DNA from 4 places in the Hydrogenophaga sedimenti genome. Region 4 is predicted to be linked to each of the others. Evidence: predicted binding sites of a transcription regulator. Region 4 holds the regulator's gene; each other region holds the start of a gene.
The links. Region 4 encodes LexA, which represses DNA repair genes until DNA is damaged. Its sites were predicted from a motif close to ACTGTATNNNNATACAGT; they were not measured.
Positions count from the first base shown of each region.

Region 1: the regulator LexA is predicted to act here: its motif matches at 1,864-1,881, upstream of ACS5NL_RS08925 (PA0069 family radical SAM protein).
Region 2: the regulator LexA is predicted to act here: its motif matches at 3,382-3,399, upstream of ACS5NL_RS11010 (DNA topoisomerase IV subunit B).
Region 3: the regulator LexA is predicted to act here: its motif matches at 3,802-3,819, upstream of recA (recombinase RecA).

Region 1 is NZ_JBPZHA010000004.1:342,577-349,542, reverse strand. Features, by position in the region: gene ACS5NL_RS08935 (esterase/lipase family protein) at 1-191, opposite strand, end outside; gene ACS5NL_RS08930 (wax ester/triacylglycerol synthase family O-acyltransferase) at 237-1,772, opposite strand; gene ACS5NL_RS08925 (PA0069 family radical SAM protein) at 1,905-2,999, shown strand; gene ACS5NL_RS08920 (hypothetical protein) at 3,101-3,667, shown strand; gene ACS5NL_RS08915 (oxidoreductase-like domain-containing protein) at 3,669-3,842, opposite strand; partial or broken gene ACS5NL_RS08910 (DUF1653 domain-containing protein) at 3,909-4,151, opposite strand; gene ACS5NL_RS08905 (response regulator transcription factor) at 4,168-4,794, opposite strand; gene ACS5NL_RS08900 (sensor histidine kinase) at 4,791-6,779, opposite strand; gene ACS5NL_RS08895 (DctP family TRAP transporter solute-binding subunit) at 6,801-6,966, shown strand, end outside.
Region 2 is NZ_JBPZHA010000005.1:339,676-346,641, reverse strand. Features, by position in the region: gene bamC (NlpB/DapX family lipoprotein) at 1-321, opposite strand, end outside; gene dapA (4-hydroxy-tetrahydrodipicolinate synthase) at 355-1,242, opposite strand; gene ACS5NL_RS11025 (class I SAM-dependent methyltransferase) at 1,349-1,894, opposite strand; gene ACS5NL_RS11020 (hypothetical protein) at 1,894-2,022, opposite strand; gene ACS5NL_RS11015 (MFS transporter) at 2,019-3,263, opposite strand; gene ACS5NL_RS11010 (DNA topoisomerase IV subunit B) at 3,430-5,397, shown strand; gene ACS5NL_RS11005 (lytic transglycosylase domain-containing protein) at 5,397-6,137, shown strand; gene parC (DNA topoisomerase IV subunit A) at 6,201-6,966, shown strand, end outside.
Region 3 is NZ_JBPZHA010000001.1:250,674-257,639, reverse strand. Features, by position in the region: gene sucC (ADP-forming succinate--CoA ligase subunit beta) at 1-1,081, opposite strand, end outside; gene argC (N-acetyl-gamma-glutamyl-phosphate reductase) at 1,268-2,191, shown strand; gene recX (recombination regulator RecX) at 2,203-2,652, opposite strand; gene recA (recombinase RecA) at 2,661-3,758, opposite strand; gene ACS5NL_RS01235 (MarR family winged helix-turn-helix transcriptional regulator) at 3,965-4,387, shown strand; gene ACS5NL_RS01230 (response regulator) at 4,432-5,100, shown strand; gene ACS5NL_RS01225 (sensor histidine kinase) at 5,119-6,588, shown strand; gene ACS5NL_RS01220 (glutathione S-transferase family protein) at 6,709-6,966, opposite strand, start outside.
Region 4 is NZ_JBPZHA010000010.1:191,382-198,347, forward strand. Features, by position in the region: gene lpxK (tetraacyldisaccharide 4'-kinase) at 1-812, shown strand, start outside; gene ACS5NL_RS17080 (Trm112 family protein) at 793-999, shown strand; gene kdsB (3-deoxy-manno-octulosonate cytidylyltransferase) at 996-1,781, shown strand; gene adk (adenylate kinase) at 1,923-2,579, shown strand; gene ACS5NL_RS17095 (asparaginase) at 2,628-3,620, opposite strand; gene lexA (transcriptional repressor LexA) at 3,711-4,391, shown strand; gene ACS5NL_RS17105 (hypothetical protein) at 4,526-4,882, shown strand; gene ACS5NL_RS17110 (D-2-hydroxyacid dehydrogenase family protein) at 4,973-5,980, shown strand; gene ACS5NL_RS17115 (type IV pilus assembly protein FimV) at 6,043-6,966, opposite strand, start outside.

The DNA of each region.
Region 1 (6,966 bases), on a different contig from region 4:
TGGCCGTCGCCCGACGGCATCTTCGACAGCCAGGGCGACACGGCGGCCAGCGCCATGGCTTCCCAGGGCGCGCGCGCCTCCAGCATCATCAGCCAGAGGCCGGGCGGCACGGTGTGCAGCCCGGCGTCGGCGTCGTGGTCCGGCGGGGGGATGGGTTGCGTGGTCTGGCGTCGCGGGCGGTTGGGACTCATGCGTGCACGGATGCAGGAAAGCATCGAAATGGGCATCGGACCATGTTAGCCAGCGCGCGGCGACTTCTTTGGTGCGGCAGCCCTAGAGGCAGGTCGCTTGCGGGACACGATCTGGGGCTTGGCTGCGACCTTTGGCACGCTCACGGCAACCGGCACGGGCAGCGCCCGCAGTTCGTCCAGCGCGGCGTCCACCGCCAGCGCGAGCGCTTTCACATCGGGCAGCGCGGCGCCGTCGGCCATCAGGCCGAAGTCCATCGCCGCGTCGAAGCTCTGCACCGTGATGTTCAGCGCCAGGCCGTGCACCACGATGCTGGTCGGGTGGTTCGAGAGCACGCGCGCACCCGCCAGGTACAGCGGCACCTGCGGCCCGGGCACGTTGGAGATCACCACGTTGGCGACCTGCGGCAGCCGCTCGGCGGCCTTGGCCTTGCCGTACAGCGAGGCGGCGGCCTCGATCAGCCAGGGCACGCCGATCGATGGGTAGTCGGTCGGCAGGATGCTCTTCATGCGGCCCATGGTGGCCTTCATCGCGGCCGTGGCGGCGCGGATGTGGGCCAGCCGTTTCGCCGGATCGGCGAGGTGCGTGCCCAGGCTCACCAGACTCATCGAGGCCTGGTTGTCGGCGCTGGTGTCACCCGCCTCGCGCAGCGAGATCGGCACCGCCGCCACCAGGCTCTTGCGCGGGAGCGTGCCGTGCTGCTGCAGGTAGCTGCGCAGCGCGCCCGCGCAGAGCATGAGCACCAGGTCGTTGAGCGTGGCGCCGTGTGCGTGCGCGAGGTTCTTGAGTTCACGCAAGGGCACGCTGGCGGCGGCAAAAGCGCGCGCGGGTGTGACGGTGGCGTTCATCGGCGTGTTCGGCGCCAGCGTGACGTTGCCCGAGCCTTTGCCGAGCAGGGTCTTGGCGTTCAGCGCGTTCTTCGCGGTGCCGGCGACCGTGCCCAGCGTGGCCGGCAGGTCGCGCACGATGCGCGCCACCTGGGCCACCTCGTTGCTCAGCGCGCCGCGCAGCATCTCGACCATGTCGAGCTTGAAGGTCCTGGTGCGCCGGGACGGGCGGATCTCGATGTCGCGCGGCTCGGGCGTGAGGTCGAACAGCACATTGGCCAGCGCCACCGCGGCCTGGCCGTCGACAGCGGCGTGGTGCAGCTGGGTGTAGATGCCGACCTGCTTGCGGCCTGTCGCGCTGCGCGGCAGGCCTTCGATCACGTGCATCTTCCACAGCGGCCGGTGGCGGTCCAGCAGCACCGGATGCAGCGCCGACACCTGCTGCTCCATCAGCGCGCGTGCATCGCCGTGGGTCGCGCTGCCGCGCGGCAACCGGATCTCGACCACGTGCTGCGCCAGGTCGGGTTCGGCGTCGACCCAGGCCGGGTTGGCCAGGTTCAGCGGCATCCACCACAGGCGCCGGCGCAGCACCGGCGCGGCTGGCAGGCGGGCCGCGAGGTGGCGCCGCAGGTCGTTCACGTAGCGTCCCCGGTGGCCGGCCGGCAGCTCGAGCAGGTGCATCGCGCCCACGTGCATGGGCATCTCGGGCTTTTCCAGGTAGAGGAAGGTGGCGTCCAGGCCGGAGAGTTGTCGCATGCCCATGGCTGGTCCCGGTGGTTTTGTCGGTCGCGGCCATTGTGTTCTCCGGGGACGGCGCGGGAAACACCCGCCGGTCTCTTGCGCAACAACTGTAAATATGTACAGTATCTACCTCAGCCCTCAACACCGATGACCGACGTCCGCATTCCTCTCACCGCCCTCAAGGGCCGCGGCGTCGCCCAGCGCCAGCCGCACCGCTTCGAACGCGACCAGCGTGCCGCTTTCGACGACGGCTGGGGCACGCTCGAAGACGGCCTGGCCGAAGGCGAAGAAGCCGCCGCACCGGCCACCCAGGTGACCTGGGAAGACTGCAGGAGCGCCATCACCCGCAACGACTCGCCCGACATCGGCTTTAACCTCGGTCTCAACCCCTACCGGGGCTGTGAACACGGCTGCGTCTATTGCTACGCGCGGCCCACGCACAGCTACCTCAACCTCTCGCCCGGCCTCGACTTCGAAACGAAGCTGGTGGCCAAGCGCAACATCGCCGCCGTGCTGCGGCAGGAGCTGATGCGTCCCGCCTTCGTGCCCGAACTGGTGGCGGTGGGCACGGTGACCGACGCCTACCAGCCCATCGAACGCGAATGGCGGTTGACCCGCGCCGTGCTGGAGGTGCTGGGCAGCGCGCAGCTGCCCATGGCCATGGTCACCAAGGGCAGCGGTGTGGAGCGCGACCTGGACCTGCTCGCGCCGCTGGGCCAGCAGCGCCTGGCCGCCGTGTACGTGACCATCACCACGCTGGACGCCAGGCTCGCGCGCATCCTGGAGCCGCGCGCCGCCGCGCCGCACCGGCGGTTGCGCACCATCCGCACGCTGTCGGAAGCGGGCGTGCCCACGGGCGTGAGCGTGTCGCCGCAGATCCCGTTCATCAACGACGACATGGAGCAGGTGCTGGAGGCGGCCTACGAAGCCGGCGCGCGCCGCGCCTTCTACCAGGTGCTGCGCCTGCCCTGGGAACTCTCGCCCATGTTCCGCCAGTGGCTGGAGCTGCACTACCCGGACCGCGCCGCGCGGGTGATGGGCCGGGTGCAGGACCTGCGCGGCGGCAAGGACTACGACGCCGACTTCGCCACCCGCATGAAGGGCCAGGGCATCTGGGCCGACCTGATCCGCCAGCGTTTCGTGAAGGCCTGCGAGCGCCTGGGCTTCAACCGCGAGCGCGAACCGCTGGACCTCAGCCGCTTCCGGCCGGCGGCGCTGCGCGGGCAGGGCGATCTGTTCTGAGCCGCGGCCGCGCCACCGAAGTTCGCGGACAGGTCGCTATGATCCGCGCCGGGCTCGCGCTGCATGGGCGTGGCCCGCACAAAAAATGTCAGGAGGAAACCATGTTGAACCGCACCGCGGCCGCGCTCGTGTTGGCTGCCCTGTCTTCGCCCGTGTGGGCCATGAACCAGTGCCTGGACACCACCGGGCACAAGTCATTCACCGACCTGCCGTGCCCGGGTGTCACCCCGGCGCAGGCCGCCGCCTTGCCGGGGCGCTCCGGTGCGGTCGACACCGCAGACCCGCAGACCCCCGTGACGCCGCCGCACCTGCCCTTGCTGACCGCCGGCCAGGGCGCTCCGCGTGAGCTGGTCACGGCGCTGTACCGCTGCCTGGAGGCCGCGTCGTCGTCGTCGCAGCGCCAGTTCCGCGAGTGCAGCTGGCCCGAGGGCAGCGTCCATCGGCTGGCCACCAGCGACTGGCGGGCGTTGCTGATGCTGTGGCGCGAGCAGCTGCCACAACGCCTGCTCGCATCGGCCGGCTCGGTGGACAAGGCCGAGCGCAACGGTCAGCTCGAACTGGTGGACGGCACCGCAGACCGGATGGACCGGCGGCTCTCGGCGAGTTTCGCGCGCCACGAGGGGCGCTGGAAACTGGTGAGCCTGGGGTTCGGGGTCGCCCGCAAGTGAGTCAGCCGGCGAGCCGCGCCAGCGCGTCTTCGCGCCAGCCGGCCAGCGCCGTGTAGAAACCCTCCCACACGCAGCCGTTGCAGCCGCGGCCGCAGCAGCCCGTGGGTTCGGGCGGCGGCGGGCGCAGGACGGTGTCGAGGTGTTCGCCACGTTCGCGTTGCGCGCGGCCGCGCAGGTGGGCGATCAGCGCGTGTGCCGTCGGCAGGTCGCCCAGCGGAATCCGCGCCGGGTCGTGTGGTGTGAAGCGGGGCTGCTGTCTGCCCTCGAACACGCCGTGCTCGGCGAACATGGCCGCCGGCCGCACCCACAGGCCGCCCGTGGTCAGGCCGTCGCCGTAGAGCGCTCGGTAGAGCGCCATGCCCTGCAGGGTCTCGCTGCAGCGCACGGTGTCGATGACCTCGTACCAGCCGCCCTTGTAGTGGCGGTACAGGCCGGGGGGCGTGGGGTTCAGCGGGGGGAGGTCGTGGTCGGTGGGCGCGGTCATGCGGGAAGCGGAAAGGTCATTCGCCCGGGTCGGCGATCAGCCGGCCCATGCGGTGGGCGAGTTCCACCGCCGACTGCACCTGGAGCTTCTCGAAGATCTTGGCGCGGTGGAATTCCACCGTGCGCTGGGCGATGCCCAGGTGGTCGGCGATGTTCTTGTTGTAGTGGCCCTGCAGCAGCTCGTCGAGCACCTCGCGTTCGCGCGGGCTGAGGGCGGCCAGGGCCTGCTGGAACCGCAGCTTCTCCTGCGAATCGGTCTGCAGGCGCACGGCGGCCTCGCGCGCCGCCTCGACCTTGTCGACCAGCAGGTTGTTCTGGAACGGTTTTTCGAGGAAGTCCCAGGCGCCGTTCTTCACCGCGGCAACCGCCATGCTGACGTCGCCGTGACCGGTCAGGAACAGCACCGGCCAGGGCCAGGGCAGGGCCTTGAGATGCTCGAAGGTGGCCAGCCCCGACAGCGGCTCCATGCGGATGTCCAGCAGCACCACGGCGCAGGCGTTGGGCACCTCGCCGCTGCGCACCGCCTGCAGGAACAGGTCGCCGCCCGCCCAGCTGCGGGTGGGCAGGCCGCGCGAGTCGAGCAGCCAGGCCAGGCCTTCGCGGAAGTCGGTGTCGTCGTCGACGATGTGGACGGTCGGGTTCATGGGTTCAGGGGCAGCCAGAGCGTGAATTGTGCGCCGAGCAACTCGGGGCTGTCGGCCAGCTCGATGCGGCCGTGGTGCGCCTCGGCGATCGAGCGGCAGATCGCCAGCCCCATGCCCATGCCGCCGGGCTTGTGGCTGGCGAAGGCGTCGAACACCGTGCCGCGCTGCGCGGGAGGCACGCCCGGCCCGCTGTCGGCCACCCGCACGCCGATCTGCTGCTCGCCCGGCACCAGGCTCACGCGCACCCGCGCCGGCCGGCGGTCGCCGCGCGCGGCCCACTCGCCGGCGTTGAGCACCAGGTTGTGCAGCGCGTTCTCCAGCAGCAGCGCGTCGGCCGGCACGGTGGGGCCGTCGCCGGCGGCCAGGCTCAGTTCCAGACGCACGCCGTCGGGCAGCGGCACCTGGTTGGCCACGCGCGCGACGAAGGGCGCCAGCGCCATCGGCAGGCGCGTCATTTCCTGCCGCCGCGCGAAGGCGTTGACCCGCTGGATCACGCGGCCGGCCTTCTCGGCCATGCGCTCCATGCGCTCGACCACCGGCACGATCTCGTCGAACGTGATGCGCTGCTCGCGCACGCGGTTGAGCAGGCCGGTGGCGAAGCTGCTGAGCGCGCCCAGCGGCTGGTTGAGTTCGTGCGCCAGCGTCGAAGCGACCTCGCCCATCGCGACCAGCCGGCCCGAGGCTTCGAGCAGTTCCTGCTGCCGCGCGGCCAGGCGTTCGATGCGCCGCCGCTCGGTCAGGTCCAGCACCGAGCCGACCCAGCCGACCACCTCGCCACTGGCCAGCGTGAGCGGCGCGCTGTGGGTCAGCACGTCGAGCCGCGAGCCGTCGCGGTGCTGCAACTGCTGTGGCACGCCGGTCTGCTGCGTCAGCGGGTCGCTGGCGGCCTGCTGCATCTGGGCGAACTCGTGGCCCTGGGTCTCGGGCCAATAGGGGGGCGTCGAGGCTGGCGTGTCGGACCGGGCGATCAGTTCCTGTGGCGTCCAGCCCACCAGGCGACCGAACGCCGGGTTGGCGTAGAGCAGGCGCCCCTGGGTGTCCCAGGCGCGCAGGCCGAGCGATACCGAGCGTTCCATGGCCGTGCGCAACGCGAGCTGGGTCTGCAGCCGGTGTTCGGCGCGCTGGCGCCGCGCGGCGTCGCGCCACAGCGCCAGCAGCGCCAGCAGCATGGCGGCCAGGCAGACCATGGCGGCGGCGAAGAAGGCGCGCGGCGCCAGCGGGGCGGTGTCGGCGGTGGTCCTCACCTGCAGGCGCAGCTGCGCGCCGGCGAGGTTGATCGGGGCGAGGTAACGCTGCCGTGTGTCGGGGCCCGGGTCGGCGCCGTCGTCGGCGAGGGCCAGTGCGTGGTCCTGCTGGAACCAGGCGGGAATGAACCCGGCCAGCAACGGCCCGACCGGCACCGCCGCCACGTAGTCGCCCGTGAAGCGGCCCTGTTCGAAGTGCGGCACCGCCAGCCAGAGCAGGGCGTCGCCAGCGGGCGATGCCAGCGGTCCCGCGTAGGCCGGGCGCTGCAGGCCGCGCGTGGTGTCCAGCAGGGTGCTCAGGGCCTCGGCGTGCGCCGGCGTCTGAGCCGCGGCCTGCAGGAAGGCCGGCCAGGGGCTGCGGTCGCCGGCGCTGGCTGCGGGCACCCAGCCGTGAAAGGCCAGCAGCCCGGACTGGCGCCACCAGGGGCCGCTGCGCAGGGCGCTGCCCGATCCCGTGCGCAGGCTGCCGGGCTGCGCCTGCAGCGCGAGCACGGCGAGGTCGGTCTCCAGCCGCCGGAAGTGGAAGCGCAGCGTCTGGTCGAGCCACTCGGCGTCGGCCGTGCGGCGGCGGTCGGCCTCGCGCGCTTCTTCGGCGCGCAGGAACAGCCACATCGCCACCGCCGAGGCCGCCACCAGCAACAGCAGCGCTGCCAGCCAGGCCATGGCACGCCGCGTCAGCGCCGAGGCCCGGCGCGTGTCCAGGTCCAGCGTGTCGAAATCCAGCGGGGTGTCGGTTGCCATGGCCTCGTTAGCATAGCGAGCATGTCCGCCGTGCCACCTCCCCGTCCGCCGCAGCGACTGCGCCGCGCGCTGCTGGGCGCGGCCTGCGTGGTGGCGGGTGGCGTGGCGCTGGCGGCCCGGCCAGCGGTGCTGCTGCGGTTTTCGCATGTGGTGGCGCCCGACACGCCCAAGGGCCAGATGGCGCAGC
Region 2 (6,966 bases), on a different contig from region 4:
GTTGCCTGCGCGTTCGATGCGCACGTCACCGATCTTGACGGCCGCGGTGTCGCTGGCGCCGGAGGCCGGTTGCGCCGTCTGGTAACCGCTGGCCGTCACCGTGGAGCCGGGCACCTGGTAACGCGAGTCGCGGCTGAGCTGCGTCAGGTCGGGCGGAACTTCCAGTGCGTTGCTCTGGCGGGCGCTGCGGTAGTCGATCTTGTCTTCCTGCAGGACCGAGCAGCCGGAAGCCAGGAGGGCTGCCAGGGCCACCGCGCCGAAGCGGTAGGACCTGAGACGGCGGTCGGTGCGCGAAGACTGGTTGCGGACAGAAATTTGCATGAGCAGGCTCAGGTCGGTGGATGGGGCCGGGAATCAGTGGATCAGGCCGCTGTCTTTGAGGGCGGCCTCGACCAGGGGTTCGAGGTGGGTGCTCATCGGGGTCAGCGGCAGCCGCATGGTGCCACCACACAGGTCCATGCGCTGCATCGCCCACTTCAGTGGGATCGGGTTGGCTTCAACGAACAGGTTCTTGTGCACCGGCATCAGGCGGCGCTGGATGTCCATGGCCTTGCGGGCGTCGCCGGCGATCGCGGCCACGCACAGTTCGTGCATCAGGCGCGGCGCGACGTTGGCCGTCACGCTCACGTTGCCATGGCCGCCGCAGAGCATCAGGGCCACCGCGGTCGGGTCGTCGCCCGAGTAGATGGCAAAACCTTGCGGGGCTTCGCGGATCAGCCACTGCGCGCGTTCGATGTTGCCGGTGGCTTCCTTGATGCCGACGATGCCGGGCACGGTCGCCAGACGCAGCGCGGTGTCGACCGCCATGTCGGCCACGGTGCGGCCGGGCACGTTGTACAGAATGATGGGCAGGTCGCCGGTGGCTTCGGCGATCGCCTTGAAGTGCTGGTACTGGCCTTCCTGCGACGGCTTGTTGTAGTAGGGCACGACCTGCAGCTGGCAGTCGGCGCCGACCTGGCGGGCGAACTTCGCCAGTTCGATGGCTTCGGCGGTGGAGTTGGCGCCGCAGCCGGCCATGATGGGGACACGCTTGGCTGCCTGCTCCACGGAGACGCGGATGATTTCGCAGTGCTCTTCGACGCTGACGGTGGGCGATTCGCCCGTGGTGCCCACGACGCCGATGCAGTCGGTGCCTTCGGCGATGTGCCAGTCGATCAGCTTGCGCAGGGTGGGGTAGTCGACGCTGCCGTCGGGATGGAAGGGCGTGACGAGGGCAACGATGCTGCCAGTGATGGTCTTCATGGTCTCGGGCTCGAATCAGTGGCGCCCGTGCCAGGCGCCGGAAGGAAAAGAAAAGATCCGGCGGCAGCGCGCGCGAATCACGCATTCTACCCAGCGCACTCTGGTGTCAGACCAGCCGATGGCGTAGGGGCAGGGCAGGGGCGTCAGGACGTTTTCGTACCGCGGCGATGCGTTGCACGAAGCGCTCCGGGTGGTCGCAGAAGCCGTCTTCGTAGGCGACCACGTGCAGCCCGGTGCTGGCCCGCAGCAGCTCACCCGGCCGCAGCAGGAAGTCGGGGCGAGAGGGCTTGCCCACGGATTCGTTACCGGTTGCAAACGTCTCGTAGATCAGCACGCCGCCTTCGGCCACGCTGTCCACAATGACCGGCAGCAGGGCGCGCCAGAGGTAGTTGGTCACCACCACGGCGCCAAAGCGCTCGCCGGCGAAAGGCCAGGGGCCGTTCTCAATGTCGGCCTGCACCGCCCGGCCCAGGCCAGCCACGGTGGCGACGGCTTCGGGCGAACGGTCCACCCCGGTCACCGGATGACCCCGCTCCGCAAACCATCTCATGTGCCGGCCATGTCCGCAGGCCACGTCCAGCACGCTGGCGCCTTCGGGCACCAGGTGTGACCAGCGGCACACCCAGGGCGAAGGCGCCTCGGTGCCGTGCATCAGAAACAGCTCCAGAGCTGGTCGGCCAGGTTCACCAGGAAGTCCGGACGGGTGTAGAGCGACATGGTGGCTGCCAGGGCCAGCAGCACGCCGGCCCAGATCAGCGCACGGGAGGCGGCCGGTCTCACGCGGCGGCTCCCACGCGCTGCGGACCACGCGCGATGGCCGACTCGCGCACCGGCAGGTTGACCAGCCCCGCGAACACGCCCAGCGCGATCGAGATGTACCAGACGATGTCGTAGCTGCCGGTGGTGTCGTAGAGGTAGCCCCCCAGCCAGACGCCGAGGAAGCTGCCGATCTGGTGGCTGAAGAACACGAAGCCGCCCAGCATGGACATGTGGGCCACGCCGAAGATCTGCGCCAGCACCGCGTTGGTGGGCGGCACCGTTGAGAGCCACAGCACGCCCATCACCGCCGAGAACACGTAGACGCTGGTCGGCGTCAGCGGCGCCCACAGGAAAACGACGATGGCAATGGAGCGGGCGAAATAGATGAAGGCCAGGATGTGGCGCTTGGCCAGCCGCTGGCCCAGTGACCCGGCCGCATAGGTGCCGAACACGTTGAACAGGCCGATGATGGCCAGCGCGTAGCTCGCGACCTGGGGCGACAGCCCGTGGTCCTTGAGGTAGCTGGGCATGTGCACCCCGATGAACACGACCTGGAAGCCGCAGACGAAGTAGCCGGCCATCAGCAGCTGGAAACTGCGGTAGCCGAAGGCCTCTCGCAGCGCCTGGCCAATGGTCTGCTCGCGGTGTGGCACGGCGCCACCGGCGAAGCCTGGTTCACGCAGGAACAGGGCCAGCGGCATGATCAGCAACGCCGCCGCGGCCAGGATCAGCAGCGCCTGTTGCCAGCCGAAGCCGCCAATCAGCCAGCCTTCGACCGGCACCATCAGGAACTGGCCGAAGGAGCCGGCCGCCGCGGCCACGCCCATGGCCCAGGAACGGCGCTCGGCCGGAATCTGGCGGCCGATGACGCCGTAGACGATGGCGTAGGTGCAACCGGCCTGCGCCATGCCGATCAGCAGGCCGGCCGTGAGGGTGAACAGCAGTGGGGTGGGCGACAGCGCCATGCCCGCCAGACCCAGCGCATACACCGCCGCCGCGACCAGCAGCACGCGGAAGGCGCCGAAGCGGTCGGCGGCCATGCCGGCGAAGATGCCGAACAGACCCCAGGCCAGGTTCTGGATCGCCAGCGCGAAGGCGAAATTCGCACGGGTCCAGCCCATGTCCTGCGTGATCGGCTGCAGCCAGAGGCCGAAGCCGTGGCGGATGCCCATCGACAGGGTGACAATGGCGGCACCGCAGGTCAGGACCTGGACGGCGGACAGGCGCACGGCTTGGGCCGGCGAAGTGGTGGCTGAAGGCATCCCGGAACTGTATCGAATCCGGCATTCCCTCTGGTGTCGCGGGGCGGTCTCGCGGCCGTGAAATTTTCCCGTCCGATTGATGCGGCGCGGACATCGCCGGCACTGGTCCGGCAAGACATCTGTATTTACATACAGCCTTTTCCGGGGCTGGTCTTACAATTTGCCGATGGCTACCCAATCGAACGACTATTCCGAAAGCTCCATCCGCGTCCTCAAAGGACTGGAGCCGGTCAAGCAGCGGCCGGGCATGTACACCCGCACCGACAACCCGCTGCACATCATCCAGGAAGTGCTGGACAACGCGGCCGACGAAGCGCTGGCCGGGTTCGGCAAGAAGATCAAGGTCACGCTGCACACCGACAGTTCGGTCAGCGTGGAAGACGACGGCCGTGGCATTCCCTTTGGCATGCACCCCGAAGAAAAGGCGCCGGTGGTCGAGCTGGTGTTCACCCGCCTGCACGCGGGCGGCAAGTTCGACAAGGGCAAGGGCGGTGCCTACAGCTTCTCCGGTGGTCTGCACGGCGTGGGCGTGAGCGTGACCAATGCGCTGTCGACCCGGCTGGAAGTCACCTGCTTCCGCGACGGCCAGGTGGCGAAACTGACCTTTGGCGCTGGCGACGTGATCGAGCCGCTGGTGATCGCTCCCAAGGGCGAGGGCGACCGCAAGCAGGGCACGACGGTGCGCGCCTGGCCCGATGCCAAGTACTTCGACTCGGCCGTGCTGCCGCTGGGCGAGCTGACGCACCTGCTGCGCAGCAAGGCGGTGCTGATGCCGGGCGTGCAGGTCACGCTGGTCAACGAAAAGACCAAGGACACGCAGACCTGGCAATACAAGGGTGGCCTGCGCGACTACCTGCAGCAGACCCTGACCACCGACCCGGTGATCCCGCTGTTCGAAGGCGAGGGCTACGCCGACGCCAAGGACGACAGCTTCGCCGACGGCGAAGGCGCGGCCTGGGCCGTGGCCTTCACCGAAGACGGCGCGCCGGTGCGCGAGAGCTACGTCAACCTGATCCCCACCAGCGCCGGCGGCACGCACGACAGCGGCCTGCGCGACGGCCTGTTCCAGGCGGTGAAGGCTTTCATCGAGATGCATGCGCTGTTGCCCAAGGGTGTGAAGCTGCTGCCCGAGGACGTGTTCGCCCGCGCCAGCTATGTGCTGAGTGCCAAGGTGCTGGACCCGCAGTTCCAGGGCCAGGTGAAGGAGCGCCTGAACTCGCGTGATGCGGTGCGGCTGGTCGGCGGCTTCGTTCGCCCCGCGCTCGAACTCTGGCTCAACCAGCACGTGGACTACGGCAAGAAGCTGGCCGAGCTGGCCATCAAGGCCGCGCAGAGCCGGCAGAAGGCGGGGCAGAAGGTCGAGAAGCGCAAGGGCTCGGGCGTGGCCGTGCTGCCCGGCAAGCTGACCGACTGCGAGAGCCGCGACCTGGCGCACAACGAACTCTTCCTGGTCGAGGGCGACTCGGCCGGTGGCAGCGCCAAGATGGGCCGCGACAAGGAAAGCCAGGCCGTGCTGCCGCTGCGCGGCAAGGTGCTCAACACCTGGGAAGTCGAGCGCGACCGCCTGTTCGCCAACACCGAAATCCACGACATCTCGGTCGCCATCGGTGTCGACCCGCACGGCCCGCTGGACACACCCGACCTGTCCGGCCTGCGCTACGGCAAGGTCTGCATCCTGTCGGACGCCGACGTCGACGGCTCGCACATCCAGGTGCTGCTGCTCACGCTGTTCTTCCGCCACTTCCCCAAGCTGATCGAGGCGGGTCACGTGTACGTGGCGCGGCCGCCGCTGTTCCGCGTCGACGTGCCGGCCCGTGGCAAGAAACCGGCGGCCAAGCAGTACGCGCTGGACGATGGCGAACTCAACGCCATCCTCGACAAGGCCGAGAAAGACGGCGTGGCGCGCGAAAAGTGCCAGATCAGCCGCTTCAAGGGCCTGGGCGAGATGAACGCCGAGCAGCTGTGGGACACCACGCTCAACCCCGACACCCGCCGCCTGCTGCAAGTCACGCTGGGCGCGATGGACTTCGCCGCCACCGAGGCGCTGATCACGCGCCTGATGGGAAAAGGCGAAGCGGCCGCGCGCCGCGAACTGATGGAAATCCACGGTGATTCCGTGGAGATCGACGTGTGATGTCGCCCAAGGCTTCGGTTCTTCTGTCTCTGGCATTGCTGGCGTCGTCGCTGGCGGTGCCGGCGCGCGCGGAGATCTGGGCCTTTCGCGACCGCAACGGCGTCACGCACTACTCCGACCGGCCGCTGAACGCGCGCTCCGAGCTGCTGTACCGCGGCTCGGGCATGGGCGGCCCGATCGCCCGGCCCGGCCCTGGCGCCCGCGCCATGGCTTCAACACTGACGGTGACGCAGCTGGAGCTGTCCACGCGCTTTCGCGCGGTGCGGCACCTGATCCGCGAAGCGGCCAGCGAACATGGCCTGGAGTTCGAGTTGCTGCAGGCCGTGATCGCGACCGAGTCGGGTTTCGATCCCGGCGCGGTCAGTCCCAAGGGCGCGGTCGGCCTGATGCAGGTGATGCCCGACACGGCCGAGCGCTTCGGTGTGCGGCCGCTGGGCAAGCAGAGCGTGAGCGAGCGCCTGACCGATCCGCGCACCAACATCCAGGCCGGCGCACGATACCTGGCCTGGCTGATCAGCACCTTCGGGGGCGACGTCCGGCTGGCCGTGGCGGCCTACAACGCGGGCGAAGGCGCCGTGCTCAGGGCCGGCCGCCAGGTGCCCAACTATCCCGAGACCATCGACTACGTGCGCAAGGTCACCAACCTGCACTACAGCCTCAAGCCGCCGCGCGCGGTCAGCCAGGCGCGCTCCGAGACCCTTCCCCAGACATTGCCACCCCGGCCTCCCGGCCGGGTGTGACTGCGCCGGTTCCGGCCGGCCCCTCCCGCACCGCTTGCAGCGATCCGATTCGTTTCCGTTTCCATGACCCAAGACCTGATCACCCTCGAACCGCCGACCGAACCCGGTGACGACAACCTCGCCGCCTACGCGCAGCGCGCCTACCTCGAGTACGCGCTGTCCGTCGTCAAGGGCCGCGCGCTGCCCGACGTCTGCGACGGCCAGAAGCCGGTGCAGCGCCGCATCCTCTTCGCCATGGACCGCATGGGGCTGGGTTTCAGCGGGCCCAACAACAACACGCCGGCCAAGCCGGTCAAGAGCGCCCGCGTGGTGGGCGACGTGCTGGGCAAGTACCACCCGCACGGCGACAGCGCGGCCTACGACGCGCTGGTGCGCATGGCGCAGGACTTCAGCCAGCGCTACCCGCTGATCGACGGTCAGGGCAACTTCGGCTCGCGCGACGGCGACGGCGCCGCCGCGATGCGTTACACCGAAGCGCGGCTGGCGAAGATCACCAGCCTGCTGCTCGACGAGATCGACCAGGGCACGGTGGACTTCATTCCCACCTACGACGGCTCGTTCGAGGAGCCGAAGCAGCTGCCCGCGCGCCTTCCATTCAACCTGCTCAACGGCGCCTCGGGCATCGCCGTGGGTCTGGCGACCGAGATTCCCAGTCACAACCTGCGCGAAGTGGCCGACGCCTGCGTGGCGCTGGTGAAGAATCCGAAGCTGGGCGACGACGAACTGCTCGCGCTGATCCCCGGCCCGGACTATCCGGGCGGCGGCCAGATCATCAGCCCGGCCGGCGACATCGCCGATGCCTACCGCACCGGTCGCGGCAGCCTGAAGG
Region 3 (6,966 bases), on a different contig from region 4:
GCAGCTTCTTGCCCAGCTCTTCGTTGGTGCCCTTCATGCGCACCACCAGCGGCACGCTGAGGTTGGTCGCCTTGCAGGCGGTGATCACGCCGGTGGCGATGGTGTCGCACTTCATGATGCCGCCGAAGATGTTGACCAGGATGCCCTTGACCTTGGTGTTCTTGAGCATGATCTTGAAGGCTTCGGTGACCTTCTCGGCGGTGGCGCCGCCGCCCACGTCCAGGAAGTTGGCCGGCTCGCCGCCGAACAGCTTGATGGTGTCCATGGTGGCCATGGCCAGGCCGGCACCGTTCACCAGGCAGCCGATGTTGCCGTCCAGGCTGATGTAAGCCAGGTCGAACTTCGAGGCTTCGATTTCGGCCGGGTCTTCTTCGTCCAGATCGCGGAAGGCCACGATCTCGGGGTGGCGGAACAGGGCGTTGGAATCGAAGTTGAACTTCGCGTCCAGGGCCATCAGGTTGCCCTTGGAGTCACAGTTCAGCGGGTTGATCTCGACCAGGGACGCGTCGGTGTCCATGTAGCACTTGTAGATCTTGGCGAAGATGTCCACCGCCTGGTCCACGGAGGCGCCGGTCAGGCCAATGGCGGCCGCGACCTTGCGGGACTGCGCTTCGGTGATGCCAGCCAGCGGGTCGATCATCTCGGTGACGATCTTCTCGGGCGTGGAGTGCGCCACTTCCTCGATGTCCATGCCGCCTTCGCTCGACGCGATCAGGGCCACCTTCTGCGTGGCGCGGTCGGTCACCAGCGACACATACAGTTCATTCTTGATGTCGGCGCCGTCTTCGATGTACAGGCGACGGACCTTCTGGCCTTCGGGGCCGGTCTGGTGGGTCTTGAGCTGCATGCCCAGGATTTCCGAGGCACGCGCCTTCACGTCGTCGATCGACTTGGCGACCTTCACGCCGCCGCCCTTGCCACGGCCACCGGCGTGGATCTGGGCCTTCACCACCCAGACCGGTCCACCAAGCTTTTGCGCGGCTTCAACGGCTTCCTGCACCGTGAACGCGGGAATTCCGCGCGGAACCGGCACACCAAACTGACGCAAGATTTCCTTGCCTTGGTACTCGTGAATCTTCATGAGGTCTCTCTCGGACTGGGGGTTGTTCGATCCGGCCTAAAGGCACAGCCGGTGCGCGGGCTTGTGGACACGGCAACCGACGACTGTATCATGTTGCGACGCACCAAACAGGTGAGCGACCGCTTACATAATGCATAATTATAGGATCCGGTCGCTGAATCCCAACTGACAACACAGGACCACGCCATGGCCAAGATCTTCATCGACGGCGAAGCCGGCACCACGGGCTTGCAGATCCGCGAACGGCTGCAGCCGATGCCGGCCATCGAGCTGCTGAGCATCGCTCCCGAGCGCCGCAAGGACCCCGAGGCCAAAAAGGCGCTGATGGCCGAGGCCGATCTCGTGATCCTGTGCCTGCACGACGACGCGGCCATCGAGTCGGTCGCCATGATCGACACCCTGCCCGGCCGCAAGCCGCGCATCATCGACGCCTCGACCGCCCACCGCTGCAACGACGCCTGGGCGTATGGCTTTCCCGAACTGAGCGCCGGCCAGCGCGAGGCGGTGCAGAAGGCCGACCGTGTCGCCAACCCGGGGTGTTACGCCACCGGTGCCATCGCGATCCTGCGACCGCTGGTCGAGGCCGGCCTGCTGCCCAAAGACTTCCCCGTGTCGCTGCCGTCGGTCAGCGGTTACTCGGGTGGTGGCCGCACCATGATCGAGGCCTACGAAGCCGGCACCGCACCGCTGCACGAAGCCTACGCGCTGGGTCTGGCGCACAAGCACATTCCTGAAATCCAGCGCTACACCGGCCTGTCGCGCCGCCCCATCTTCATTCCCGCGGTGGGCAACTTCCGCCAGGGCATGCTGGTGCAGTTGCCGCTGCACCTGGACGATCTGCCCGGAAAGCCCAAAGCCGGCGACCTGCACGACACCCTGGTGGCGCACTACGCAGCCAGCGCCGCCCAGGGTGGCTGGGTCAGCGTGTTGCCTGCCACCGCCGACGGGAAGCTGGACGCCACCGCGCTGAACGACACGAACCAGCTGGAACTGCGCGTGTTCGCCAACGAGGCGCACCGCCACGCCGTCGTGATCGCGCGCCTGGACAACCTGGGCAAGGGTGCCAGCGGCGCCGCCGTGCAGAACCTGCAGCTGATGCTGGGGCTGTAACCCCGGGCGTTTCAGTCGTCTTCGCCGCCGCTGACCACGCGGCGGATCGCCTCGGCGCCGAAGCCGCGCGCGGCCAGGAAACGCATCTGCTTCGCGCGGCCGGCCGCATCGGCCGCCGCCTCGCCGAACTTCTTGCGCCAGACTTCGCGGGCGCGCTGCACCTCGGTGCCACGCAATCGATCCAGCGCCTCGGCCATGGCATCTGCGCTGATGCCCTTGGCCTGCAGTTCCTGTTTCACACGGCCCACGCCCAGCCGGGCAGCGCGCCGGTGGATCACCGACTCGACCACCCGCTGATCGCTGATGAAGCCCTTGGCCTGCAGCTCGTCCAGCGACCGCTGCAGTTCACCCGACTCCTCCTCATGGGGCGCCAGCTTCTTCTCCAGCTCGGCGCGGGAGTGCTCCCGCCCGGCCAGCAGCCGCAGCGCGCGACCCTTGAGCGAGATCTTGTCGAAGCCCACCGCCAGGCTTATTCAGCGGCCTCGGCTTCGGCGGCTGCCTTGGCCTTCTTGCCCTTGGCGGCCGGTGCGGCGGCCTCCTGGGCCGATGCGTCGACCGGCAGCAGCGGCACACCCAGCTCGTCGCGCACCTTGTTCTCGATCTCGACGCGCAACTCGGGGTTCTCCTTGAGGAACTCGCGCGCGTTGTCGCGGCCCTGGCCGATCTTCTCGCCGTTGTAGGCGTACCAGGCGCCGGACTTTTCAATCACGCGATGCACCACGCCCAGGTCCAGGATCTCGCCTTCGCGGCTGATGCCTTCGCCGAACAGGATGTCGAACTCGGCCGTCTTGAACGGAGGCGCCACCTTGTTCTTCACCACCTTGACCTTGGTCTCGTTGCCGATCGCCTCTTCGCCCTTCTTGATGGTGCCGGTGCGGCGGATGTCCAGGCGGACTGAGGCGTAGAACTTCAGCGCGTTGCCGCCGGTGGTGGTTTCGGGGCTGCCGAACATCACGCCGATCTTCATGCGGATCTGGTTGATGAAGATGACGGTGCAGTTGGTCTTCTTGATCGTCGCGGTGAGCTTGCGCAGGGCCTGGCTCATCAGGCGGGCCTGCAGGCCGGGCAGCGAGTCGCCCATCTCGCCTTCGATTTCGGCCTTGGGCGTGAGCGCCGCCACCGAGTCCACCACCACCAGATCGACGGCGCCGGAGCGCACCAGCGAGTCCACGATTTCCAGCGCCTGTTCACCGGTGTCGGGCTGGCTGATCAGCAGCTCCTGCAGGTTCACGCCCAGCTTCTGCGCGTACTGCACGTCCAGCGCGTGTTCGGCGTCGACGAAGGCGCAGGTGCCGGCCAGGCGCTGCATCTCGGCGATGACCTGCAAGGTCAGCGTGGTCTTGCCTGAGGACTCCGGGCCGTAGATCTCGATCACGCGGCCGCGCGGCAGGCCGCCGACGCCCAGCGCGATGTCCAGCCCCAGCGAACCGGTGGACACGACCTGGATGTCTTCGATCACCTCGCCTTCGCCCAGGCGCATGATGGTGCCCTTGCCGAACTGCTTTTCGATCTGGGCGAGGGCGGCCTGCAGGGCCTTGGCTTTTTCGGTGTTGACAGCTGCGTCCATGTTCAGTGCTCCTGTGTGTGAGAGTGGGTACTGGCTTTCAGACTGTGGATTTGTATACAGGCTGGATGCTTGAACAGGAGTTTATCCAGCAATACCTTTTTGACAATCCAAAATATGGTCAGTTTGCCTTACCATTTGGCGTGACCGAAAACCACCCGCCATCCCACCCCGACGACCGCTGGCGCTCTGGCCATCTGGGCCGGCTGATGGGCCAGGCGCTGCGCCGTTTCGACGAGCGCGTGCTGTTCCTGATGGCGCACGACGCCAACGTGCCGCTGGCGCTGTCCAACCTGGCGGCGCGCGAGCAGATCGGCGCCGCCCACATCCACATCACGCGCCACCTCGCTCTCAAGGGTTCGCGCCTGACCGAGCTGGCGGCCAGCGCCGGCATGAGCAAGCAGGCCATGGGCGATCTCGTGACGCAGTGCGAGGCCTGGGATCTGGTGCGGCGCGAGCCCGATCCGCTGGACGCGCGGGCACGCCGCATCGTCTTCACCGACACCGGCCTGCTGTGGCTGGAGGCCTTCCGGCAGGCGGTGGCGCGCACCGAAGCGGAGTTCCGCACGATGGTCGGCGACGACGTCGCGACCGTCGTGGCACTGGGCCTGGAAGCGTATGCTTCAAGATGAGACGCGCCACCTACAATGAACCAAGAACACGTTAGGAGACAAGCATGCGCATCCTGATTGCCGAAGACGACCAGGTCCTCGCCGATGGCCTGTTGCGCAGCCTGCGGGCGGCCGGCGCCGCGGTCGACCACGTGGCCACCGGCAGCGAGGCCGACGCGGCCCTGATGACCAACAACGAGTTCGACCTGCTGATCCTGGACCTGGGCCTGCCCAAGCTGCACGGGCTGGAAGTGCTCAAGCGCCTGCGCTCACGTGGCTCCACATTGCCGGTGCTGATCCTGACCGCCGCCGACAGCATCGAAGAGCGCGTCAAGGGCCTGGACTACGGCGCCGACGACTACATGGCCAAGCCGTTCTCGCTGCAGGAACTCGAGGCGCGCGTGCGCGCCCTGACGCGCCGCGGCATGGGCGGCGCCAGCTCCACCATCAAGCACGGTCCGCTGGTGTACGACCAGGCCGGCCGCGTGGCCACCATCGACGGCAAGATGGTCGAACTCTCGGCGCGCGAACTGGGCCTGCTGGAGGTGCTGCTGCAGCGCGCCGGGCGGCTGGTCAGCAAGGACCAGCTGGTCGAGCGGCTGTGCGAGTGGGGCGAAGAGGTGAGCAACAACGCCATCGAGGTCTATATCCACCGCCTGCGCAAGAAGATCGAGAAGGGCCCGATCCGCATCGCCACGGTGCGCGGCCTGGGCTACTGCCTCGAAAAGATCTGAGGCCCCTCTGCCACCGACATGGCCGACGAGAAGCACGACAGCGAGCGCATCACCTTCGGCCTGTTCCAGCGCGAACAGCGCAGCCTGTTCGGCGAGATCCTGGACTGGATGCTCACGCCGCTGCTGCTGCTGTGGCCGCTGTCGCTGGCGCTGACCTGGTTCGTCGCACAGGGCATCGCCAGCAAGCCGTTTGACCGCGCGCTGGAGTTCAACCTGCAGGCCCTGACCCAGTTCGTCGTGAGCAAGGACGACAAGGTCAGCTTCAACCTCACGCCGCAGGCGCGCGACCTGCTGCGAGCCGACGACAGCGACCTGGTGTTCTACCAGCTGCTGGACCCGCGCCAGGGCGTGCTCAGCGGCGAGCCGGACTTCCCCACCCCCTCGGACAGCGACGTGCCGACCGCCGGCCGCGTCATGCTGCGCGACGACGTGGTGCACGGCGATGCGGTGCGCGTGGCCTACACCTGGCTGGAGCGGCACCGCGACCCGAACCATCTGGTGCTGATGCAGGTGGCCGAGACCAAGGGCAAGCGCTCGACGCTGGCGACCGAAATCATCAAGGGCGTGATGGTCCCGCAGTTCGTGATCCTGCCGCTGGCGGTGCTGCTGGTCTGGCTGGCGCTGGTGCGCGGCATCCGGCCGCTGTCGGAGCTGGAGCAGAAGATCCGCGCCCGCAAGCCCGACGACCTGAGCCCGATCGAGGAATCGTTCATTCCGCAGGAGGTCGCGCCGCTGGTGTCGTCGATCAACGACCTGCTGACCCGCCTGAAGGTATCGCTGACCACCCAGAAGCGCTTCCTGGCGGATGCGGCGCACCAGCTCAAGACCCCGCTGGCGGGCCTGCGCATGCAGGCGGAACTCGCGCAGCGCGAATCCAATCCGCAGGACATCCGCAGCTCGCTGCAGCAGATCGCGCGCTCAAGCAAGCGCGCCACCCACACCGTCAACCAGCTGCTGGCGCTGGCCCGCGCCGAAACCACGGGCCGCGCCCTGCCCACCGCGCAGATCGATCTGGCGCAACTGGTGACCGACGTGGTGCGCGACTCGGTGCCGCGCGCGCTGGAACACGGCACCGATCTCGGCTACGAGGGCCCCGACGAGATGCCCGCCATCTGTCTGATGGACGGCAACCCGACGCTGCTGCAGGAAATGACGCGCAACCTGGTCGACAACGCGATCAACTACAGCGGCCAGGGCGGCGTGGTGACCGCCCGCGTGCTGTTCGACCGCTTCAGCGGCGTGCAGATCCTGCAGGTGGAAGACAACGGCCCCGGCATTCCGGAGAACGAGCGCGAACTGGTGCTGCAGCCGTTCTACCGCGCACTGGGCACCAACGTCGACGGCTCGGGCCTGGGGCTGGCGATCGTGCACGAGATCGCGCAGCAGCACGGTGCGGTGGTGATGATGGAAGACGCGCACCCGGAGCACGCCCGGCGCGGTCTGCAGGTCTCGATCCGCTTCGCGCCGCGCCGGCCCACCAACGAGTAGACCTGCCCCCACGCTCCGCCGCTGCGCGGGTCGCTGCCTCCCGAGGGGGCTGGGCCTGCCTTGGGAGCGGCCCGGCGGCTGGCCCGTTGCCCCCGCGCTCTGCCGCGGCGCGGGTCGCGCTCAGGCGGCCGGCTGGTAGACGTTGAGCTGCAGGCGCTCGCGTTCGATGACGCGGGCCACCGCCGGCAGGGCGGCAAAGCGCTGGGCCAGGTCCCAGGTCGCGGGCATGGAGGCCGGATCGACACCGGCGATGCCGCCCCAGCGCAGCAGGGTCAGGGCATAGGCGTCCAGCGCCGTGGGCCGGTCGCCACACATCCAGGGAGCGGCCTTGACCGCCATCGCCTCGATCTCGCCCAGCAGACCGCGGTAGCTGCTCGC
Region 4 (6,966 bases):
GCCATGCGGTGCTTGAACTGCATCCGGGCACGGCGGCGGTGGATGGCGGCGATGAGCCAGTGCTGATCCGCCGCAAAGCCGGGGTACCCGTTTTCGTGGGAAGACGCCGCGCCGATGCGGCCAGGGCCTTGCTGGCAGCGCATCCGGAGGTGGACGTGCTGGTCTGCGACGACGGCCTGCAGCACCTGGCGCTGGGCCGCGACGTGTCGATCGCCGTGTTCGACGACCGGGCACTGGGCAACGGCTGGCTGCTGCCCGCCGGTCTGCTGCGCGAGCCCTGGCCGCCGGCAGCGGACGATCCGTTGGCTCCGCAACTGGTGCTGTGTCAGGGCCGGGAAGGTGGTCCGCACGGAGACATCCCCATTCCCCCGGGCACCCGGGCCTTCTTCGCCGCGCGGCGCCTCGCCGATCACGCCGTCGATGGGCATGGGACGCGCCGTGACCTGCGCTCGTTCGCCGGTCAGACGCTGGTGGCGGTCGCCGGCATCGCGCGGCCCGAGGTGTTTTTCCAGATGCTGCGCGAGCGGGGCCTCGTGCTTTCACAGGCCCTGGCCTTGCCCGACCACGCCGATGCCGGCGCGTTCGCCGCCTTGCCGCGCTCGCCATCGGCCACGGTGCTGTGTACCGAGAAGGACGCCGTCAAGCTTCTGGATGTCGTGGGCCTTCGGCCCGCCAGCGAGCGCCCCGCGGTCTGGGCCGTTCCGCTGGAACTGCGGATCGAACCGGCGTTTTTCGAGGCACTGGACCGGCGGCTGGCCGGCTGCGGGCACGGTGCCCGACTATCATCCCCCGATGGACACGAAACTACTTGAACTGCTGGTCTGCCCGGTCACCAAGGGCCCCCTGACCTTCGACCGCGACCGCCAGGAACTCCTCTCCCGAAGCGCCCGCCTGGCCTATCCGGTGCGCGACGGCATTCCCATCTTGCTGGAACACGAAGCCCGCACGCTCTCCGACGAAGAGCTGGAACGCCTGGCTTCCCACACCCCTTCGCCATGACCGGTGCGGACGGCACACACGGCGGCTTCGTCGTGCTCATTCCCGCGCGGATGGGCTCCAGCCGTCTGCCCGACAAGCCACTGGCCGACATCGCCGGCCTGCCCATGGTGGTTCGGGTCGCACAACAGGCTGCGCTCAGTGGTGCCCGGCAAGTCGTGGTGGCGGCGGACGACGCACGCATCGTCGCCGCCTGTGAATCGCACGGCATCGCCGCCCTGCTCACCAGCGCCGATCACCCGTCGGGCAGCGACCGGCTGGCCGAGGCCTGCGACCTGCTGGGCCTGGACGACGGCACCGTCGTGGTGAATGTGCAAGGCGACGAACCCCTGATCGATCCGGCCCTGGTGCGGGCCGTGGCCGATGAACTGCTGCGTCGCAGCGACTGCGCGATGAGCACCGCCGCACACGCGATCGCCAGCACCGCGGACTTCGTCAACCCCAACGTGGTGAAGGTCGTGCTGGACCGCGTGGGAACCGCGCTGTACTTCAGCCGCGCGCCCATCGCCTGGTGGCGCGACGGCATGGCCGACGGCGCGCCGGCCTCGCTGCCGTCGCCAGCGCCCTTGCGGCACATCGGCGTGTACGGCTACCGGGCCGGTTTCCTGAGACAGTTTCCCGCGCTGGAACCGGCCCCGCTGGAACGCACCGAGTCGCTGGAGCAGTTGCGCACGCTGTGGCACGGCGAGCGCATTGCGGTGCACGTGAGCGAGCACGCACCGGGCCCTGGCGTCGACACGCCGGCCGACCTTGAGCGCGTGCGCGCCCTGTTCGTATCAGTTTGATTCTCTTGCCGCGCCTGTAAGCCAGTGTCGGGGCGGGCCATGCTATCCTCAATCGAACGCTTCTCGTGAGAGAGGTGCGGGTGCGCTCACGGAGACAGGCGCCCCTTCGAATCCACTGAAAAACTCTTCACAAGGAAGACGATGAGACTGATCCTGTTGGGCGCTCCGGGCGCGGGCAAAGGCACTCAAGCCACCTTCATCTGCCAGAAGTACGGCATCCCCCAGATTTCCACCGGCGACATGCTGCGCGCAGCGGTCAAGGCCGGCACGCCGCTGGGCCTGCAGGCCAAGGCGGTGATGGAATCGGGCGGCCTGGTCAGCGACGACCTGATCATCAACCTGGTCAAGGAACGCATCGCCCAGAGCGATTGCGCCAACGGCTTCCTGTTCGACGGCTTCCCGCGCACCATTCCGCAAGCCGACGCGATGAAGGCAGCCGGCGTCAAGCTGGACTATGTGCTGGAAATCGACGTGCCATTCGACGCCATCATCGAGCGCATGAGCGGCCGCCGCTCGCACCCGGCCTCGGGTCGCACCTACCATGTCAAGTTCAACCCGCCCAAGGTGGAAGGCAAGGACGACGTGACTGGCGAGCCCCTGATCCAGCGCGACGACGACAAGGAAGAGACCGTCAAGAAGCGCCTGGAGGTCTACAGCGCGCAGACCCGCCCGCTGGTCGACTATTACAGCAACTGGGCCAAGGCCGACCCGGCCGCCGCACCCAAGTACCGTGCCATCAGCGGCACGGGCTCGGTCGACGAAATCACCGGCCGCGCCTTCCAGGCACTGGCTGGCTGAAGCCCTCGGCCACCCCACACAAACCCGGCCCAGGCCGGGTTTGTTGTTTCAGGACGGCACGACGTCTCCGGCCAGCAGCGCCAGAGCCAGCGCGATGCGCGCCTTCACCGGCGAGAGTCCCGCCGAATCCGGCCAGGGATTGGCCGGATCGGGAATCACCCGCCCCCGGGCGCAGCGCGTGGCCCGCACCACGCGCACCCCACGCGCCGAGGCCTCGCTCAGGACCTGCGCCAACGCCCGGTGCACGGTGCCATTGCCGGTGGCCGCCACGACAATGCCACGCGGCCGGAGTCCCGGATCGGCATCTCCCGCCAGCAGCAGGGCGCGCACCAGCCCACCATCGGTGTCCGCGTGGCTGGTGACGATGTGCACGCCGGGCAAGGCCGGGGCCGCCAGCACCCGCGCCAGCAGGTCGTCGGCGCGACCATCTGGGGTGTTCGCAGCCGGCGGCCGGTGGAACCAGCGCAACTGGCCCTCCTCGACACAGGCCAGCGGCCCCGCGTCGCCGGAATCGAAGGCATCCACGCGGTAGCTGTGCACCTTGGCCACATGCTCGGCAGCGTGCACCTGCCCGGCGCAGACCACCACCGTGCCCGACACCTCTGCCAGCCCCGCCACCGTCACGGCATCGAGCAGGTTCTGCGGGCCATCCGGCACCAGCGCGGTCGCAGGCCGCATGGCGCAGGTGAACACCACCGGCTTGACCGGGCGCAGCACCGACTCGACGAACCAGGCCGTCTCTTCCAGTGTGTCCGTGCCGTGTGTGACCACCACACCACTGACCTCTTCGCGGGAAAGGTGATGCGCCAGCCGCTCCAGCAGGCGCTTCCACAGATCAAAGTGCATGTCCTTGCTGTCGACCTGCTCCACCTGCTCGACTTCCAGTGCCATGCCCTCCAGCGCTGGCACCCCCGCCAGCAGATCTTCGACCCGCACCTGCCCGGCCACATAACCCACGTTGTCGCCCGGACGGCTCGCGCGGCCGGCAATGGTTCCACCGGTCCCCAGGATGACCCGAACGCCCTTGTTGTTGATTGCCACTTGCCAAGTCTCCGAAACTGTTTAAAAATACAGATACTGGATAAGAAAACAGCTTATCCGTTGCCCCGCTCGCCAAACCACGAGGTTGACATGATCGAGTCGTTCCCGCCCAAGCTCACTCCCCGCCAGCAGCAGATCCTGGAGCTGATCCAGAACGCCATTGCGCGCACGGGTGCGCCACCGACGCGGGCCGAGATCGCCGCCGAACTCGGCTTCAAGTCCGCCAACGCCGCCGAGGAGCACCTGCAGGCGCTGGCGCGCAAGGGTGTGATCGAACTCGTCAGCGGCACCTCCCGCGGCATCCGGCTGCGCAGCCACGACCTGCGGGCCATCAATGAGCAAAGGGCCCAGCAGCTTACACTGCCGCTGCCCAGCCTGACCCAGCTGATGCTGCCCCTCATCGGTCGCGTCGCAGCCGGTTCCCCGATCCTCGCGCAGGAACATGTGGACCAGACCTACCATGTGGAGCGCAGCCTGTTCCAGCGCACGCCCGACTACCTGCTGCGCGTGCGCGGCATGTCGATGCGGGACGTCGGCATCCTCGATGGCGATCTGCTGGCCGTGCAGGCTGGCAAGGAAGCCAAGAATGGCCAGATCGTCGTGGCCCGCCTGGGCGACGATGTCACGGTCAAGCGCTTCATGCGGCGCGAGCAGCAAATCGAGCTGCACGCCGAGAACCCCGACTACAAGACCATCGTCGTGCAACCCGGCGAGCCCTTCGAAATCGAAGGCCTGGCGGTCGGCCTGATCCGAAACAGCTTCCAGATCTGACCCCTCGGGTCGGTGCTGTCCTTGCAGGTGGCGGGCGTTTTGTCCGGTGGTTTCCGTGCCGCCGTGCACATCCCTGCGAGGTCGGCTTTTCCGTGTCAATCCTGCCTGTGTCCAACCCCTCACTGGAGTTTCACATGGGAATCCGCATCTCTTCCACCACCTGGCGCGCGCCCCTGCAACTGATCGACAGCTGGCTGCCTGCTCCTTCGACCTCGTGCCAGACCCGCCGCCCGGTGGCACCCTGGCTGCAACGCTTTGCCAAGGCCGGCTGGCTGGGACGAGCCGCGCCATCTGCAGACGTCACGCAACGCGGTGCCCAGCAGGCCCAGGCCGCCTGCCCTGCCACCGTGCGCGCCGCACCGGTGCGCATCGTGCGTCCACCCAAGACGCTGCGGGGAAACAACCGGCTCGTCATTGCTGGCCGTATGGCCGATGTCTGCGCCGAACTGGAACGTCTGGCCGCGCTGGAACAGCCGACCGCCATGGGCTGAGCACCAAGCGGGCGAGGAATCCTTCTCGCCCGCTTGGTACCCAAGCCGCGCTCGGGTCCGGCATCCATGCATGGCGGCACAATAGCCGGCATGAACATTGTCATCCTCGACGACTATCAGGACGTGGTCCGCAAGCTCGATTGCGCCACGCGCCTGGAACCTTTCCCTGCCAAGGTCTTCACCAATACCGTCAAGGGGGTTGGCCAGTTGTCGATTCGCCTGCGTGATGCAGACGTGCTGGTGCTGATCCGGGAACGAACCCAGATCACGCGCCAACTGGTCGAAAAGCTGCCGCGGCTCAAGCTGATCGCACAGACCGGCCGCGTCGGTGCCCACATCGATGTCAACGCCTGTACGGAGCGCGGCATCGCCGTCGCCGAGGGCAAGAGTTCCCCGGTGTCCACCGCAGAGCTGACCTGGGCTCTGATCATGGCGTCGATGCGCCGGATTCCCCAGTATGTGGCCAGCCTCAAACATGGCGCGTGGCAGCAGTCCGGCCTCAAGGCCTCTTCGATGCCCGCCAACTTCGGTCTGGGCATGGTGCTGCATGGCAAGACACTCGGTCTGTGGAGCTATGGCCGCATCGGCAAACTGGTCGCTGCCTATGGACGCGCCTTCGGCATGCGGGTGCTCGTCTGGGGCAGCGAAAACAGCCGCCAGCAAGCGGTGAACGACGGCTACGAACAGGCCAGCAGCCGCGAGCAGCTGTTCGAGCAGTCCGATGTGCTTAGCCTGCATCTCCGGCTGGGCGAAACAAGCGCCGGCTGCGTCACGCTGGAAGACCTTTCACGCATGAAGCCGACCGCGCTGCTGGTCAACACGTCCCGTGCCGAGCTGATCGAGGCAGAGGCACTGCTGACGGCGCTCAACCGGGGGCGCCCCGGCATGGCCGCCATCGACGTGTTCGAGTCTGAGCCCATTCTCCAGGGCCATGCGCTGCTGCGCCTGGAGAACTGCATCTGCACGCCACACATCGGCTATGTGGAGCTGGACAACTACGAAACCCTGTTTTCCGCGGCCTTCGACAACGTGGTGAATTTCATCAAGGGGACACCCACCAACATCGTCAATCCGGGGTCCTTGCAGGTCCGTCGCTGAGTGCCATTGCCAAAGAAAAAGGGCCGGAGATCTCCGGCCCTTTTTCTTTGGCAAAGACGGAATCAACCGGCTTTGCCGCCCTTGTCGGCATCGTCGTCCGGAGGCATGAAGTCGAGTACTTCGAAGTCGATCAGGTTGCCGATCGACAATTCATCCCCCGCATGGAGCGGAGACACCACCTTGGCGGTCTGCTCCACCGGCACCGCCACCTCCGGAAGCGACGCTTCGAACGCCGAGGCCTCCTGCAAGGCGTCCAGGTCCACATCCAGTCCCAGGCGCGGGGATGCGTGCGGAATGTCTTCCAGCGGCTGGGTATTGCGATCGCCGGAAGCACCGGCCACCGCTGCCGCGGCGCCCGCAGCCACCGCTCCGCGGGGTCCGGCTGCCTTGAGCGGGCGGATGGAGGTGTGCTGGAAATCGGAAGCCCCCAGACCGGCATCCCGCTTGATCACATCCTTGGCAATCGCGTGCAGCAGCAGCAGCTCGCGGTATGCCTCCAGGTCGAACACCTCGGCCTCGCCATCGGAAGCGTCGCGGAAGATCGAGTTTTCGATCACATCCAGCACGCGCGGCTGGGGCCACAGCGCCTGGATGCGGCCGAACGCGGTTTCGTACGATTCCAGCCCCTGACTCGCATCCGAGTACTGATCGAACGGTGGTGCACCCGCGTTGAACTTCTGGTTGAATTCGACGCGCAGCCGGTCGTAGTCGCTGCGACGGTCCAGCTTGTGGTAGAGCTTGAAGAGATCCAGGTAAGCCAGCGCGCTGGGCTCATGGCTTTCGTTGATGTGGTTCTTGAGCACGCCGATCGCCTGATCGAACTCGCCCAGTGACACGAAGAAATCCGACTGCTGCTGCACATCGAACAGCTCTTCGGTGGCGACCGACCGGGAAACCCCCATCTGGCTCGCCGGAAATTCACGGCGATCAGCTGCGGTCAGCAACGCTGCCTCGCTCTCGCTCGCATCGGAGTGCAGGACATGCAG